One region of the Allobosea vestrisii genome, then DNA from elsewhere that is predicted to be linked to it. Evidence: predicted binding sites of a transcription regulator. Region 1 holds the regulator's gene; each other region holds the start of a gene.
The links. The regulator PhoB, encoded in region 1, activates phosphate uptake and scavenging genes when phosphate is short. The targets are predictions, from matches to a motif close to TGTCATNNANCTGTCAT.
Positions count from the first base shown of each region.

Region 2: a site for PhoB is predicted at 2,212-2,228, ahead of olsB (l-ornithine N(alpha)-acyltransferase). Genes of this name have one in related genera too.
Region 3: a site for PhoB is predicted at 2,032-2,048, ahead of phnD (phosphate/phosphite/phosphonate ABC transporter substrate-binding protein). Genes of this name have one in related genera too.
Region 4: a site for PhoB is predicted at 1,902-1,918, ahead of QO058_RS17640 (esterase-like activity of phytase family protein). Genes of this name have one in related genera too.

Region 1 covers NZ_CP126307.1:3,396,843-3,401,051, reverse strand. Annotated here, with positions in the region: gene QO058_RS16870 (aspartate aminotransferase family protein) at 1-1,046, opposite strand, end outside; gene QO058_RS16865 (GcrA family cell cycle regulator) at 1,762-2,313, shown strand; gene phoB (phosphate regulon transcriptional regulator PhoB) at 2,392-3,090, opposite strand; gene phoU (phosphate signaling complex protein PhoU) at 3,120-3,845, opposite strand; gene pstB (phosphate ABC transporter ATP-binding protein PstB) at 3,887-4,209, opposite strand, start outside.
Region 2 covers NZ_CP126307.1:4,277,080-4,281,288, forward strand. Annotated here, with positions in the region: gene QO058_RS21065 (response regulator) at 64-2,160, shown strand; gene olsB (l-ornithine N(alpha)-acyltransferase) at 2,308-3,264, shown strand; gene QO058_RS21075 (SDR family oxidoreductase) at 3,272-4,138, opposite strand; gene queG (tRNA epoxyqueuosine(34) reductase QueG) at 4,135-4,209, opposite strand, start outside.
Region 3 covers NZ_CP126307.1:2,166,153-2,170,361, reverse strand. Annotated here, with positions in the region: gene phnE (phosphonate ABC transporter, permease protein PhnE) at 1-123, opposite strand, end outside; gene phnC (phosphonate ABC transporter ATP-binding protein) at 120-911, opposite strand; gene phnD (phosphate/phosphite/phosphonate ABC transporter substrate-binding protein) at 933-1,982, opposite strand; gene QO058_RS10810 (TIGR01459 family HAD-type hydrolase) at 2,128-3,009, shown strand; gene QO058_RS10805 (inorganic phosphate transporter) at 3,022-4,035, opposite strand; gene QO058_RS10800 (DUF47 domain-containing protein) at 4,051-4,209, opposite strand, start outside.
Region 4 covers NZ_CP126307.1:3,560,424-3,564,632, reverse strand. Annotated here, with positions in the region: gene QO058_RS31150 (DNA methyltransferase) at 1-545, shown strand, start outside; gene QO058_RS31145 (type IIL restriction-modification enzyme MmeI) at 542-1,876, shown strand; gene QO058_RS17640 (esterase-like activity of phytase family protein) at 1,992-3,350, shown strand; gene QO058_RS17635 (SPW repeat protein) at 3,553-3,915, shown strand; partial or broken gene QO058_RS17630 (ATP-binding cassette domain-containing protein) at 3,961-4,209, opposite strand, start outside.

The DNA.
Region 1 (4,209 bases):
TCGGTGTTTGGCGTCCTGAGCTTGAGACCAAGCATCAGACCTTCGCCGCGGATCTCCTCGATCACGTCCGGGTGGTGATCCTTGAGTTGGGCCAGCGATTGGCGCAGGCGCAGCGCCGTCTTCTGGACCTGCTCGAGGAAGCCCGGCGCCAGGATGACGTCGAGCACGGCATTGCCGACCGCCATGGCGAGCGGATTGCCACCGAAAGTGGTGCCGTGCGTGCCAAGCGTCATGCCGGAGGCCGCCTCTTCAGTCGCGAGGCAGGCACCCATCGGGAAGCCACCGCCGATGCCCTTGGCGATCGACATGATGTCGGGGGCGACACCGTAATGCTCATAGGCGAAGAACTTGCCGGTGCGGCCGACACCGGTCTGGATCTCGTCGAAGATCAGCATCAGACCGTGCTCGTCGCAGAGCTCGCGCAGCTGCTTGAGGACACGCATCGGCACCGAGCGCAGGCCGCCCTCGCCCTGGATCGGCTCGATCATAAGCGCAGCCGTCTCGGGCCCGATCGCCGCCTTCAGCGCGGTCTCGTCGTCGAAGGGCACCTGGTCGAAGCCGTCGACCTTCGGACCAAAGCCGTCGATGTATTTCTGCTGGCCGCCGGCGGCGATGGTCGCAAGCGTGCGACCATGGAAGGCGCCCTCGAAGGTGACGATCCGATAGCGCTCGGGATGGCCTTTCGCGGCGTGGTACTTGCGCGCCATCTTGATCGCGCACTCGTTCGCCTCGGCGCCCGAATTGGTGAAGAAGACGCGTTCGGCGAAGGTCGCCTCGCAGAGCCGGCGCGCCAACTTCTCGCCCTCGGGCATCGTGTAGAGGTTCGAGGTGTGCCAGATGCGCTGCGCCTGCTGGGTCAACGCCTCGACCAGATGCGGATGGGCGTGGCCGAGCGAATTGACGGCGATGCCGGCGCCGAAATCGAGATAACGCTGGCCATCGGCGGTGATCGCCCAAGCACCTTCACCACGCTCGAGAGCGATCGGGGCGCGGGCATAGGTCGGCAGGAGAACAGAGGAAGCGGCGGAAACGGGAGTGGTGCTCATGGAGCGAAATCCTTGCGGCGAAACAGGGAGGAAGCGCGGAACCTCAAGTCGGGAACGGAGATGCGGAGCGCTCGCGGCATGATGCCGGCATGATACGACCCGCCGGCGACATTATCGTCGCTGGCCGTTCCCGCCGTCTCGTCGCGCGTCAAGCCGCATTGATGGAAAGTCCCGATCGCTCAAAAACATAAGCGCCGCCCGATAGGGGCGGCTGCGTGATGCGACTATGCAAAACCGTCCCTGCCCTGTCAATCGCAGCTGACCTCGCGGCAGGCGACCGGGCCTGAACTCAGCCCTCATCCTGAGGAGCCGCATAGCGGCGTCTCGAAGGGTGCTTCAGGAGGCTCCCGAACCGGCTGGAACATCCTTCGAGACGCAAGCTGCGCTTGCTCCTCAGGATGAGGGCTCAAGCTTCATCTGCAATTGCCCCGACCTCACGGCAGCGTTGCCGATTAGACTCACCGTCTCGCCGTCTGCAGTGATTGGCTGGGGAAAAGCCGGATTACGATTCGGCGACTCTTGTGGCCGAGTCAGGCCATATTGTATGGTCCTCTTCGTCAGATACGACATCTCGTGCGGCGTCTCCAGTATCGTCAGTCCCGGGCGTAACGGCTTCCGTTCAGCAACGGAGGCTGCCGGTATCGGATTCCGCCATGATCTTTCCCTATGCCTCGCCGGCCAGCCGGCGGGACATGACGAAGACAGGTGCAACTCCATGACCGAAGCCGGAGCCTGGACCGAGGAACGCGTCGAGCTGCTCAAGAAGCTCTGGAACGACGGCCTGAGCGCAAGCCAGATCGCGGCGGAGCTCGGCAGCGTCACGCGCAACGCCGTCATCGGCAAGGTGCATCGCCTTGGGCTGTCGGGCCGCGCCAAGAGCCCGGGCTCGGCAACGCCGCGCCCGCGCAAACCGATAGCCCGCCCGCCAAGCCATCCCGCTGGCCACCACAGCAGCGGCGGCGCCGGCCTGACCCGCGGCAATACCGCACTTGCCCCGCAGTTCGCTCCGGAGATCGAAGCCGAAGCGCAGGTCGCGCGCGAGCCGGCTCCGTCCGAGGACGTGGTCGTGCCGTTCTCCGAGCGGGTCACGATCATGGAGCTGCGCGAATATATGTGCCGCTGGCCGATGGGCGACCCGACCACGCCGGAGTTCCGCTTCTGCGGCGGACGTTCGGCGACCGGAATGCCCTATTGCGCCTACCATGCCCGCATCGCCTACCAGCCGGCCGCTGACCGCCGCCGCGACCGCAAGATCATTCGCGCCTGACGACAGCGAAGCACTCGAACAGAAAAGCCGGCCGCGAGGCCGGCTTTTTTCATGAGCGCTCGCCTCGCAGAAGCAGCGTCAGCTGCGCGCGAATGTTTCGTCAAAGGCGTAACCGGCGCCGCGCACGGTGCGCAACGGGTCCTTGGCATTGGCCGGCGTGATCGCCTTGCGCAGGCGCCCGACATGGACGTCGACGGTGCGCTCATCGATGTAGACATCGCGGCCCCAGACAGCATCGAGCAGCTGAGCCCGGGAATAGACCCGGCCCGGCGCCTGCATCAGGAATTCGAGCAGGCGGAACTCGGTCGGCCCGAGATGCAATTCGGCGCCGGCCCGGCGGACGCGCCGTGTCGTGCGGTCGAGCTCGAGATCGCCGGCGGCAAGCAGCCCGGCGACATGGCCGGGTTTGGCGCGGCGCAGCAGCGCCTGGATGCGGGCGATCAGCTCCGGCAGCGAGAACGGCTTCACGACATAATCGTCGGCGCCGGTGGCGAGGCCGCGCACGCGCTCGGTCTCCTCGCCGCGGGCGGTCAGCATGATGATCGGCACGCGCTCGGTGTCGCGCCGCGTGCGCAGGCGCCGGCAGAGCTCGATGCCGGAGAGGCCGGGCAGCATCCAGTCGAGCAGCACCAGATCCGGCGTGTGATCGCGCAGATGCAATTCGGCGTCGTCGCCGCGCGCCACGCTGTCGACCTCGAAGCCTTCGGCCTCGAGATTGTAGCGCAGGAGCAGGGTCAGCGGCTCCTCGTCCTCGACGATCAGGATGCGTGCGGGCATGTCTAGCGTCCGTTCAGGCGCGCGCCCGCTCAGCCATTGGCCGAGGCGGGCAGGTCGACGAGGATGTTGGTGGTATCGAGCTTCGGCCGGGTCTCGTCGATCGACTGACCGGTGACGAGGTAATGGATGGTCTCGGCGATGTTGGTGGTGTGATCGCCGATGCGCTCGACGTTCTTGGCGCAGAACAGGAGATGCGTGCAGAAGGTGATGTTGCGCGGGTCCTCCATCATGTAGGTCAGGAGCTCGCGGAACAGCGAGGTGTAGAGCGCGTCGATCTCGTCGTCGCGGCGCCAGACATCCATCGCCTTCTGCTCGTTGCTCGCCGCATAGGCGTCGAGCACGTCCTTGAGCTGGGCCTGGACCAGGCGGCTCATATGCTCGAGGCCGACGACGGCGCGATGCGGCGGCGAGAACTGGCCGGAGATCGCGACGGCGCGCTTGGCGATGTTCTTGGCGAGGTCGCCGACGCGCTCGATATCGGCCGCGATGCGGATCGCCGAGATCAGCTCGCGCAGGTCGTTGGCGAGCGGCTGGCGCCGGGCGATGGTCAGCACCGCCTTCTCCTCGACATCGCGCTGGAGATTGTCGAGGCGCTGGTCGGCACTGATGATCTTCTGGGCGAGCGCAGTGTCGCGGCGCACCAGCGCCACGGTCGAGTCGCCGAGCATGCGCTCGGACATGCCGCCCATCTCGGCGAGGCTGCGGCGCAGGCCCTCGAGATCGGCGTCGTAGGAGCGGACGATATGGTCGGACATCGGGGCGTATCCTGTGACGGAGGCGAGCGGACTTGCGGGTGTCAACCGAAGCGGCCGGTGACGTAGTCCTGCGTCTGCTTCTTGTGCGGGTTCATGAAGATCGTGTTGGTGGCGGCGAACTCGATGACTTCACCGAGATACATGAAGGCGGTATACTGCGAGATGCGCGCCGCCTGCTGCATGTTGTGCGTGACGATGACGATGGTGAAGTCGGTCTTGAGCTGCTCGAGCAGGTCCTCGATCTTGCCGGTCGAGATCGGGTCCAGCGCCGAGGTGGGCTCGTCGAACAGGATGACCTCGGGCTTCTGCGCGATGGTACGGGCGATGCACAGGCGCTGCTGCTGGCCGCCGGACAGGCCCATGC
Region 2 (4,209 bases), 880 kb from region 1:
ATTCGGCATCCTCGCGGATGGGGCGAACGCTTTTTCAAGAGGGTGGATGCTAGATCGGATGGCATGATCGAGCCGCTGTCCCCACTCGCCTTGCTGGCCGGCGCCGCCTTCGCCGCTGCCGTGGCCTGCGCCTTCATCGCGATCCGGCTGCTGCGGGAGCGCCAGCAGGTCACGCGGCAGGCGAAGGCGCTGACGCGTGACGTCGAGAAGCTGAGTGACCGGCTCTGGGAGCTGGCCGACAGCGAGGAGCGCTATCGCAGCCTGATCGAGGCGCAAGGCGACCTGATCGTGCGCCGCAGCGAAGGCCGGATCATTTACGCCAATGCCGCCTATGCGGCGCTCATCGGCATGACCGAGGCCGAGGCCGTCGGCAGCAGCGAGCAGCCGCGCGTACGCAGCGCTCGTCCCGTGCAGGTGCTGCCGGGCGGGGCCCGGGTTTTCGACGAATGCATCGAGACGGACGGCGGCGAGCGTTGGCTGGCCTGGGTCGAGACGATCGTTCCGGTCGCCGCGGGCCAGACCGTACTGCAACGCGTCGGTCGCGAGATCAGCGGGCGCATTGCTGCCGAAACAGCCCTGGAGGAGGCGCGCAGCAAGGCGGAGGAGGCGAGCGCTGCCAAGTCGCGCTTCCTGGCGACGGTCAGTCATGAATTCCGGACGCCGCTCAATGGCATTCTCGGCATGGCCGACCTGCTCGGCGACACCAGGCTCGATCCGGAGCAGAGTACCTATGTCAAGGCGCTGCGGACATCGGGTGAAGCCCTGCTCGGCCTTGTCGACGACATCCTCGATTTCGCCAAGGTCGAGGCCGGCAAGCTCGAGCTCGCCGATGCGCCGTTCGATCCCGCTACGCTGATCGAGGACGTCACCGAGCTGATGGCGCCTCGCGCCCAGGCCAAGGGTATCGAGATCTCCACCCTGCTCGCGCCGGACCTCCCGCGGCGGCTCCTCGGCGACGCCGAACGCCTGCGCCAGATCCTGCTCAACCTCGTCGGCAATGGCGTGAAGTTCACCCAGGAGGGCGGGGTGGGGATCGAGGCCGAGATCGCTGGCGGCGAGATCGTGATGACCATCGCCGATACCGGTCAGGGCATCCCGGCGGAGCGCCTGATGACGATCTTCGAGGAGTTCGAGCAGGGCGGAATGACCGGGCATCGCGAGCATGCCGGCACCGGCCTTGGCCTCGCCATCGCGCGCCGGGTCGCCCGTGCCATGGGTGGGGATATCGAGGCAAGCAACCGCAAGAGCGGTGGTGCGCTGTTCCGGCTGGCCCTGCCGTTGCGAACCGGCGCTGCCGTAGGCGTAACACCCGAATCGCCGGACTGGCGGGGTAGGCGCATCCTGATCGCTTCGTCGGCGCCGTTTAGCGCCACCCATATTGCGGCCTGTCTCGAACGGACGGGAGCACATGTCCGGCGGGCTGGCGATCACGCGCTGGCGCTGGCGGAGCTCGCCAGTGATTCTGCTCTATCCGCGGTGTTGGTCGACAGCAATCTGCCGGGTGGCGAGGTCCAGGCACTGGCGGCCGCAGCGCGCCGGGCCGGCGTCGCCGATATCGTGATCATGCTGGCGCCGGCCGAGCGCCGCAGCTTCGGCTCGCCCTACGCCGCCGGCTTCACCGGCTTTCTCGTCAAGCCGGTCCGGGCTCGCTCGCTGCAGGTGCGGCTCGATCCGGTTGAGCGCTCGCAGAGCGGGGGCGATGTGGCGCCTGCTGCCGATCCTTCGATACAGCCGCCTGGTGCCGGCCTGCGGGTTCTCGTCGCCGAGGACAATGAAATCAATGCGCTGCTGTTGACCCGCACCCTGGAGAGGCTCGGCTGCACGGCGGTGTGGGCGCGCGATGGCGGTGAGGCCACTCGCCTCGTCGAGGCCACCCTCGGTGGAGCAGGGCAGGGCTTCGATCTCGTCCTGCTCGACATTCGCATGCCGGTTCAGGACGGGCTTTCCGTCGCGCGCCGGATTCGCACCATTGAGGCGATGCTCGGCACCGGGCGGCTGCCAATCCTCGCCGTGACCGCCGATACGGCGGAGGAGGATCGTCGGCAGGCGCTCGCCGCGGGAATGGACGATTGCCTGGCTAAACCACTGTCGCGCGAGCAGCTGCGCGGCTGGATCGACCGTATTTCAGGCTTGCGAACGGCGCAGTTGCTCTCCGCCTGAACCGGATCGCGGTCCCGGAGCCTGATCGGCGCGTGCTCCGGCGGTTGGCTTCGTCATCGCTCTGACGTAGTTTTGTCGCGATCTCGTAAGACGGTCGGCGCAGGGATGTCATGTGCCGACCCGAGATCGCAGAGGGACAGACCGTCTATGGAGCGCGACGTTTTTCCGGGTCTTCGTCAGCCGGCAAAGCAGAAACCGGCCGGCCAGGCCTTGTTGCAGCGCTTCTCGCCGTCCAATCTGTTTGCGGCCGGAAAGCAACTCGGTGGCTTCGGTTTCCCTGGTCCCGACGCGCTATCCGGCACGCTCGGCCGTTCCGGCTCGCTCGAAGTCAGGCTGGCCCGCGGCCCGCGCGAGATCTGGCGAGCCCAGCGCCTGCGCTACCGTGTCTTCTACCAGGAGATGTCGGCCAAGCCCGACGTGGTCTCGCGCATGTTCCGGCGCGATGCCGACCGATTCGATGCGGTCTGCGACCATCTTCTCGTCATCGACCACGCCGCACGCGGCCGTTTCGGCGGCATCAAGCCCAAGGTCGTCGGCACCTATCGGCTGATGCGCGAAGGCTCGGCCGCCAAGCTCGGCGGCTTCTATACCCAAGGTGAATTCGACATCGCGCCGCTCATGGCCCGGCATCCCGAGTCGCGTTTCCTTGAGCTCGGCCGCTCTTGCGTGCTGAAGCCCTATCGCACCAAGAAGACGGTGGAGCTGCTCTGGCACGGCATCTGGGCCTATTGCCGGCATCACCGCATCGACGCGATGTTCGGCTGCGCCAGCTTTGACGGCGTTGACCCTGACATGCTGGCGCTACCGCTGAGCTTCATCCACCACCACGCCACCGCGCAAGGCGAATGGCAGGTGGCGGCTCGGCCTGAGCGCCAGGTCGCGATGGATCGCCTGCCAGCCGGCATGATCGATGCCAAGCTCGCGCTGAAATGCCTGCCGCCGCTGGTGAAGGGCTATCTGCGCGTTGGTGCCCGCTTCGGCTCCGGCGCGGTGATCGACAAGCAGTTCGGCACGACCGACGTGCTGGTCATCCTGCCGGTCACCGCGATCGACCGGCGCTATATCGAATATCTCGACGGCGAGGCCGGGCGTTACGCCGCCTGATTCGCGGTCACGCGCCCATCGCTGCGAGGTCGCGCAGCGCCTGCCGATAATCCGGGTAATGGAAAACATAGCCGAGTTCGCGCTTCACCAGTGCGTTCGAGACCCGCTTGTTTTCGCCGTAGAAGCTCGCCGCCATAGGCGAGAGCTTTGCAGGATCGAACGGCGTTTCCGGCGGCGGCTCCAGCCCCGCGACCTCGGCCGCGAAGCTGATGACATCCTGCGGCGGCGCCGGCTCGTCGTCGGTGACATTGTAGATGGCGCCGGGGCGCGGCTTCTCGAGCGAAGCTATCAGCACGCCGGCGATATCGTCGACATGGATGCGGTTGAAGACCTGGCCGGGTTTGATCAGTCGGTTGGCGGAACCGGCCTGCAGTTTGGTGATCGCATTGCGGCCAGGGCCATAGATTCCCGACAGGCGGAAGATCTGTACCGCCTTGCCGCAGCGCTCGCCGAAGGCGAGCCACTCCTGCTCGATGTCCAGCCGCTGCCGCGAGCGCCGGCTGGTCGGCCGGCATTCCGCGCTCTCGTCGATCCAGGCGCCGCCATGGTCGCCATAGACGCCGATGGTCGAGAGATAGCCGATCCAGCGCAGCTTCTCGGCCGTTGCGAGCTTGTCGGCGAGAGCGCCGAGCACTGGATCACCGGCTCCGTCGGGCTGGGCCGAGACCAGCACCGCATCCGCCTCGGCGACAATCCTGGCGAGCGGCGTCGAGACGGCGAAGCCGCCAAAGACCAGTGTATGCAGGCCCTGCTTGCTGAGCTCGCCGGCCTTCTCGGCCGAACGGACCGTGCCGGTGACCTCCCAGCCCTTCGCCAGAACGGCGCGCGCGAAGAACCCGGCCGAATAGCCGAGGCCGAAGATGACGAGCTTCATGCAGGTTCCAGTACGTTCGGATCGAGACGAGTCCATTCACCCCTGACGTCGGGATCAGTTTCCCGCGCGAG
Region 3 (4,209 bases), 1.2 Mb from region 1:
GACGATGCCGGCGGCGTAGATGACATAGGCGACGAACAGCAGCGCGCCGATGCGCAGCGGCCAATTCGCCGGAAAGGCACGGGCGCGCAGGCTGCTGCCGGCGCTGACGGGAAGAGCGCTCATTCCATCCAGCCTTCGCCGCCATAGATCTCGGCGAGATGGCTTTCCTGAAGTCCGGCCGGCGGGCCGTCATAGACGACGACGCCCTTCGACATGCCGATCATCCGCAGCGCATAGCGGCGGGCCAGCGCCACATTGTGGATGTTGACCAGCACCGGGATGTCGCGTTCGCGGCCGACCTTGGCGAGCAGCTCCATGATCTCGACCGAGGTCTTGGGGTCGAGCGAAGAGGTCGGCTCGTCGGCAAGGATCAGGTCGGGCTCCTGCATGACCGCACGAGCGATGCCGACGCGCTGGCGCTGGCCGCCGGAGAGCTGGTCGGCGCGGCGGGTGGCGAAATCGGCGAGGCCGACCGATTCGAGCAGGGCGAAGGCGCGGGCGATGTCTTCCTCGGGGAAGCGCCGCGTCCAGGCACGCCAGACCGGGACATAGCCGAGCCGGCCGCAGAGCACGTTCTCGATCACCGTCAGCCGCTCGACCAGGTTGTACTCCTGGAAGACCATGCCGAGCCGCCTGCGTGCGGCCCTGAGCGCCTCGCCCTGCAGCTTCGCCAGATCGGTCCCACCCAGCATGATCGAGCCTGAGGTCGGGTCGACCAGCCGGTTGATGCAGCGGATCAGCGTCGACTTGCCGGTGCCGGATGGGCCGATGATCGCGACGATGCCGGGTTCGGTGACACTCAGCGAGATGTCGCGCAGGACCGGCTGCCCCTTGCGGTACTCCTTGACGAGGTTGCGGATGACGAGCGCCCGGCCATGGCCGGGCGCTTCTGCGGCGGGAATCGCGCTCATGAGCTTGTTACGGCCTTCGCGTCAGGGCTTGGCCGGCGCTGGCTGCTGCGCCTTCTTCTTGGCGAGTTCGTCGGCCTCGCGCTTGGCCTCGGTGTCGTAGGCCGACTTGTTGTAGGGCGTGCCCGACTTCTCGGCGACGTCGCGCACGACCGCCCAGTCCTTCTGGTAGGTGATCGGCAGGAAGCGGTCGTCGCCGTTGAACTCCTTGGTCATCTCCGGGGTGAAGCGGAAGGAGAAGAAGCAGTCGGTCAGCTTCTTGGCGAGCTCGGGCTTGAGGTCGTGCGCATAGGCGAAGGACGAGGTCGGGAAGATCGCGCTGCGATAGATCTCGCGCACGTCATCCTTCTTGATCGTGCCGCGCACCACCATGCGCTCATAGACGTCTCCGGCGACCGCGCCCATGTCGTAGTCACCCGAGACGACGCCGAGGATCGACTTGTCGTGGCCGCCGGACATCAGCGGCTTGTAGTCCTTGTCGGCTTCGAGCCCATGCTCGGGGAAAAGCACGCGCGGCGCGAGGTTGCCGGAATTCGACGAGGGCGAGGTGTGAGCGACCTTCTTGCCCTTGAGATCGGCCAGCTTCTGATAGGGGCTCGACGCCTTGACCACGGCGACGAGATTGTAGCCGCGCACGCCGGCGGCCGAGCCCTTGGCGGCGAAGGGGATCGCGCCGGCAAGGTTCACCGCAAAGCCGGTCGGGCCGGTCGAGAAGCCGGCGAAATGCAGGCGGCCGGAGCGCATCGCCTCGATCTCGGCCGAGTTCGACTGCACGGGATAATAGACGATGCGCTTGCCGGTGCAGGTGGCGAGATGGTCGGTCAGCGGCTTGAAAATGTTGGCGTAGACGGCGGGGTCTTCAACCGGCGTATAGGCCCAGACCAGCGCCGACGGGTCCTTCTGCTTCGAGGCGTCGGTCGGCACGTCGGCGACGAGGTCCTTGTTGGCGTCGCAATACATCGTATCGAGCTGGCCGCGATTGGGGCAGGCGTCCTGTGCCTGCGCCGCGCCGGCGAGCCCGAGGCCAAGGAGCAGCGAGGTCGTGGCGGACAGGCAAGTCAGTATCTTGGTCATTGGTAGCGTATCTCCCGGTCGTTCTTCATTATAAGCTGGCTATAGTATGTGACACAAAACTGTCATATTCCAGCCGAGCGAGAGCCCTAGCCTTACGACTAAAGTGGCCTTGTCCACGGCAACAGCCGGCGTGGCCCCAACCCTGATGATGCGACAGCTTCTTTCTACAACCTTTCCGGACAACCTGGCCGCGCTGGTGCCGCGCTATGACGGCTTCCTGCTCGACCAGTGGGGCGTGCTGCATGACGGCGTCCGGCCTTATCCCGGCGCCGTGGCCGCGCTCGAAGCACTGCGCCGTGCCGGCAAGCGCTTGATCATCCTGTCGAATTCCGGCCGCCTCGGCAGCGAGAACGCCGTGCAGCTGGCGAAGCTGGGCTTTGCGCGCGAGCTTTATGACGAGGTCGTCTCGGCCGGCGACGATGCCCGCGAGGCTCTGGCGACGCGCGACGAGCCGCTTTACCAAGCGCTTGGGCGCCGCTGCCTGCTGCTGGCGCGAGAAGGCGAAGCGCATCTGGCGGACGGGCTCGGGCTCGAGCTTGTCGATGAGGTCGAGACCGCCGATTTCATCCTCCTGATGACCATGGACCCGCCCCGGCAGTCGGTCGCCGGCTGGATGGAGCTGCTCGAAGCGGGTAGCCGGCAGCGCCTGCCGATGATCTGCGCCAATCCGGACCTGCATCGCGCCAGCCCCACCGGCGGCCTGCAGGAGGCACCTGGCCTCGTCGCGCGGGCCTATGAGCAACTGGGCGGCGCGGTGCGCTATCATGGCAAGCCCGAGCCGCGGATCTATCGCACCTGCCTTGCCCGGCTCGGGCTCGACCGGAGCCGTGTCGTCGCGATCGGCGATTCGCTGGAGCATGACATCGCTGGTGCGCAGGCGGCGGGCCTCGACAGCGTCTTCATCGGTGGCGGCATCCATCGCGGCGATATCGGCTGGGATGGCGCAGCGATGGGCAGGGCGAGCTGCCTCGCGCTCTTCGCCCGCGCCGGCCGGACTCCGACCTATGCACTGCCGCTGCTCGGCTGACGGAGAAGCTGCTCAGCGCCCGGTCAGGAACAGGCCGGAGACGAAATAGGCCAGCGCCGAGATCAGGCCCGCTGCCGGCATGGTGACGATCCAGGCGAAGACGATGCCGCGGGCGACGCCCCAGCGCACCGCCGTGACCCGCCTTGCCGCGCCGACGCCGATGATCGCGCCGGTGATGGTGTGCGTGGTCGAAACGGGGACACCGAGATAGGTCGCCATGAACAGGGTGATCGCGCCACCGGTCTCGGCGCAGAAACCCTGCTGCGGCGAGAGCCGGGTGATCTTCGAGCCCATGGTGTGGACGATGCGCCAGCCGCCGCAGAGCGTGCCGAGCGCCATCGCCGCCTGGCAGGAGATCACCACCCAGAACGGCACCGAGAAGGTCTCGCCCATCATCCCGTGCGAGAACAGCAGCACGGCGATGATGCCCATCGTCTTCTGCGCGTCATTGGCGCCGTGCCCCAGCGAATAGAGCGAGGCCGAGACGAATTGCAGGAGGCGGAAGGTCGAATCGACCTTGATCGGCGCGACCCGCAGGAAGGTCCAGGAGACGATCAGCACCAGCAGCAGCGCCAGCGCGAAGCCGATCGCCGGCGACATGAAGATCGCGATGAAGGTCTTGCCGAGCCCCCACCAGACGATCGAGGAGAGGCCGACTTTTGACAGGCCGGCCCCGACCAGCCCGCCGATCAAGGCATGCGACGAGCTCGACGGGATGCCGGCAATCCAGGTCACGACGTTCCAGACAATCGCGCCGGTGAGCGCGCCGAAGATCACGCGGTCGTCGACGATCGCCGCCTGGATGATGCCGGAGCCGACCGTCTGGGCGACGTGGAGGCCGAAAAACAGAAAGGCGATGAAGTTGAAGAAGGCGGCCCAGAACACCGCCCATTGCGGCGCCAGCACCCGGGTCGAGACGATAGTCGCGATCGAGTTGGCGGCATCGTGCAGGCCGTTCAGGAAGTCGAACAGCAGCGCGACGGCGATCAGGAAGATGAGGACGGGAGCGAAACTGGCGAAATCCACGGCGCGGGGCGCCTCTCAGAGGTGTTCGAGGACGATGCGGCTGACGCGCTTGGCGACGTCCTCGAAGCGGTCGACCACCTTTTCCAGGTGATCATAGACCTCGGCGCCGACGATGAAGCCCATCGCGTCAGTACCGCGATGCGCCTTGAACAGCTCCTTCAGGCCGCGATCGTA
Region 4 (4,209 bases), 160 kb from region 1:
CCCTGCTCGTCTGGGACGACTGGCCGGTGCCGCTCGTCAAAGGTCGGCGCGAGGTCGCGCCGCGCAATCCGCGTCGGCCGGACTGGCCGGAGGTCGAGTTCATCGTCGGCAATCCACCCTTCATCGGTGGCAAGGACCTGCGCGGGCGACTGGGCGAGAGCTATGTCGGGGCGTTGCGCGCCGCCTATCCGCAGATGAACGAGAGCGCCGACCTCGTCATGTACTGGTGGGACCGGGCCGCCGAACTGCTCACCCTGCCGGGAACGAAACTCCGGCGCTTTGGCTTCGTCACCACCAACTCGATCACCCAGCTGTTCCAGCGCCGCGTCGTCGAGCGGCACCTGAATGCGAAGAAGCCGATCTCGCTGCTGCTCGCCATCGCCGACCACCCCTGGACCAAGGCCGGCAAGGATACGGCGGCAGTACGGATCGCGATGACGGTCGCGGCATCCGGCCGGCAGGGGGACGCCTGCTCGAGGTTATCGCGGAATCCGGGCTCGACACCGACCAGCCGCGGGTGGAGGTGCGCGAGCGGCAGGGGGTGATCAATTCCGACCTCAGCATCGGCGTCGACATCACCCAGACCACGGGCCTGCTCGCGAACGAGGGCCTGTGCTCGCCGGGCGTGAAGCTGCACGGTGCCGGCTTCATCGTCACGCCCGCCGAGGCAGAGACACTCGGGCTCGGCACACGACCGGGGCTCGCTGATCATCTCCGCTGCTATCGCAATGGCCGCGACCTTACCGCGCGCTCACGCAACGTCATGGCGATCGATCTGTTCGGACTGACCGCCGCCCAGGTGCGCGAGCGCTTCCCGGAGGTCTACCAACACGTCAAGCTGCGGGTGAAGGAAGAGAAGGACGCGAGTGGACAGGTCGTCGGGCGCGACGTCAACAACCGGGCGAGCTATCGCGAGCTGTGGTGGCTGTTCGGCGAACCGCGCAAGGAACTGCGCCCGGCCCTCGCGGGCCTCCAGCGCTACATCGCGACCGTCGAGACAACCAAGCACCGCGTCTTCCAGTTTCTCGACGCCAGCATCCTGCCGGACAACATGCTTGTCGCCGTCGCGCTGTCGGACGCCTTCCATCTCGGCGTGCTGTCGTCGCGCGTCCATTGTGTCTGGGCGTTGCAGGCCGGCGGCTGGCTCGGCATCGGCAACGACCCGCGCTATTCCAAATCGCGCTGTTTCGATCCCTTCCCCTTCCCTGAGATTGCGGAGATGCAGAAGCAGGCGATCCGCGAACCGGCCGAAGCGCTCGACGTGCTGCGCAAGGAGGTGCTGGAGCGACATCCGGACCTGACGCTGACCAAGCTCTACAATGTCCGCGAGGCGATCCTCGCCGGCAGGCCGCTCTCCTCCGCCGAGGGCGATATCCGCGATCGCGGCCTGGTGCTGATCCTGAACGAGCATCATGAGGCGATCGACACGGCGGTCGCTACCGCCTACGGGCTCCCGGCCAATGCGGACGACGAAACGATCCTGGCGCTGCTGGTGGCGCTCAATCGCGACCGGGCCCGCGAGGAAGAGCGTGGGGCACGACGCTGGCTGCGGCCGGACTATCAACGGCCGCGCTTCGGGCGGGAGGCCGCGGTCAGCGAGCAGATCGAGGCGGCCGAGCTGCTGTCGCTGCCGGTTCCGGGCGGCGGCACGCCGATCTTCCCGATACAACCGGTCGAGCGGGTGGCAGCGGTGCTCGCGATCCTGGCAGTCTCGCACGCGCCGCTCGACGCCGATGCGATCGCGCTGCGCTTCCGTCAGGGTCTCAGGGTCAGGCCGGCGGTGCGCGCGATTCTGGTATCGCTCGCCCGTGTCGGCGAGGTCTGGACCGGGGATGGCGGGGCGAGCTTCGTGCGTCGCTTCCTCGCGACCGGCTGACGAGCTCGCACGCGATTTGGTTCGCCGTCACGCAAGCGTCACTGCGTTGTCGCGCGGCTGCAAACTCCGGACGCGAAGCGGGGCCGTCCCGCTTTTCCCTGAACCGGAGTGTCCCATGCGTCTGCGCCTCGCCGCCGCTCTTCTTCTGTCGTCCACCCTGCTCGCCGGCGCGCAGGATGCGCCAAAAGAGTTCCCGGCCAAGCTGGTCGGCCATGCGCTGCTGCCGGCCAATACCATCATCCCGGCCCCTGCCGATGCGCCGGCCGATCTCAAGGTCTCCGGCAAGTTCATCACCCCCGGCAAGCGCGTCGAGCAGGTCGGCACGGTGATGGGCACTTCGGGCGGCCGCCCGACCGGTCTCTCCACCCCCTTCGCCGGCCAGCCGGTGCAGGGCTTCTCCGGCATCCGCTCGCTGGGGAATGGCGAGTTCCTGGTGCTGACGGACAACGGCTTCGGCGCCAAGGCGAATTCGCCGGACGCGATGCTGTTCTTCCACAAGCTCAAGGCCGATTTCGCCGGCGGCAAGATCGAGCGCACCGCGACCACCTTCCTGCACGATCCCGACAAGAAGGTGCCGTTCCGCATCGCCAATGAAGGCACCGAGAAGCGCTATCTGACCGGCGCCGATTTCGATCCCGAGTCGATCCAGCCGATCGGTGGCAAATACTGGATCGGCGACGAGTTCGGCCCCTACCTGATCCGCGTCGACGCCACCGGCAAGGTCGAGGCCGTGTTCGAGACGACGGTCGACGGCAAGCCGACCCGCTCGCCCGACCACTACGCCGTGACCACGCCCGGCGCGCCAAATCTCCCGGTCGAGTTCAATGTCCGCCGCTCGAAAGGCTATGAGGGCATGGCGCAGTCGCCGGACGGCCGCTTCCTCTATCCGCTGCTGGAAGGACCGCTCTGGAACGCCGAGACCAAGGGCAATGAAGAAGTCGATGGCAAGGAAGTGCTGCGCATCCTCGAATTCGATGTGCAGGCCGAGAAGTGGACCGGCCGCTCCTGGTTCTTCCCGCTCGAGCAGAAAGGCCTCGCCATCGGCGACTTCAACATGATCGACGCCACGACCGCGCTGATCATCGAGCGTGATAATGGCGAAGGCACCGCCGACCGCGCCTGCGCGCCCAGTCAGAAGGGCCCGGACTGCTTCCACGACCTCGCCAAGTTCAAGCGCATCGTCAAGATCGAGATGACCGACGCCAATGTCGGCAAGAGCGTGCGCAAGGTCGGCTATATCGACCTGATGAAGATCGCCGATCCCGACAAGAAGGCCAAGCAGGGCTCCATCGACGGCGTGCTGCCCTTCCCGTTCTTCACCATCGAGAACGTCGACGTGGTCGATCTCGCCAACGGCATCATCGTCGTCGGCAACGACAACAATCTGCCGTTCTCGTCGTCGCGCGACCCGAAGAAGGCGGATGACAACGAGCTGGTGCTGCTGCAGGTCAAGGAACTGCTCGCGGCCAAGTGAGCCGCCCGGCTCGTTGAAGTCACGACGAAGTCGAATACCGACCGCGTCAAGTTGTCAGGCATCTCATGGCCGGATCGCGCCGGCCATGTTCGTTTATCGGCCAGTCCTTGAGCCGGCTCTGCTACAGGTGTATAATGAATTCAACCAAGCGCCTCGTGCGTGAGGCGCCGTGGTTGGATGATCTTCACCGATGGAGGTGATCATGTTGACCGCGAATATGAATGGAAAGCGACCGCAGGACTGGCTCAACCTGATCCTCGGCGCGCTCCTCTTCATCTCGCCCTGGATGATGGGTTTCCTGGCCGACACCATGCCGACCCGCAATGCCTGGCTGGTCGGTGCCGTTCTCGCCGTGATCGCGATCGCGGCGCTCGCCGCTTTCGCCGAATGGGAGGAATGGGTGAACCTGGCGCTCGGCCTCTGGCTGATCGCCGCGCCCTGGATCCTCGGCTTCACCGGCAATGTCGGCGCTTTCCGGACGCATCTGATCATCGGCCTGCTGACGGCGGCCGTCTCGGCCTGGGCGGTCTGGGACTACCGGCACGAGCCGCATGCCACGGCCTGAACGACCGGCCGGGTCCGCTCGACCAGCGGGCCCGGCCACGCAATCCTAACTCCGCAGCGCCCCCGGCCCGGCCACCGCGCCGGGTGGGCATTTGCCCGAGATGATCATGCCGAGCACCTCGTCCTGCGTGACGTCGCGGACATGGGCAGTGCCGACCACCTTGCCGTTCTTCATCACGCTGAGACGATCGGCGAGGTCGAAGACATCATGCAAATCGTGGCTGATCAGGAAGATGCCGATGCCCTGCTTCTTCAGCTCGAGGATGAGGTCGGCGACCTGCTTCGTCTCGGCCGG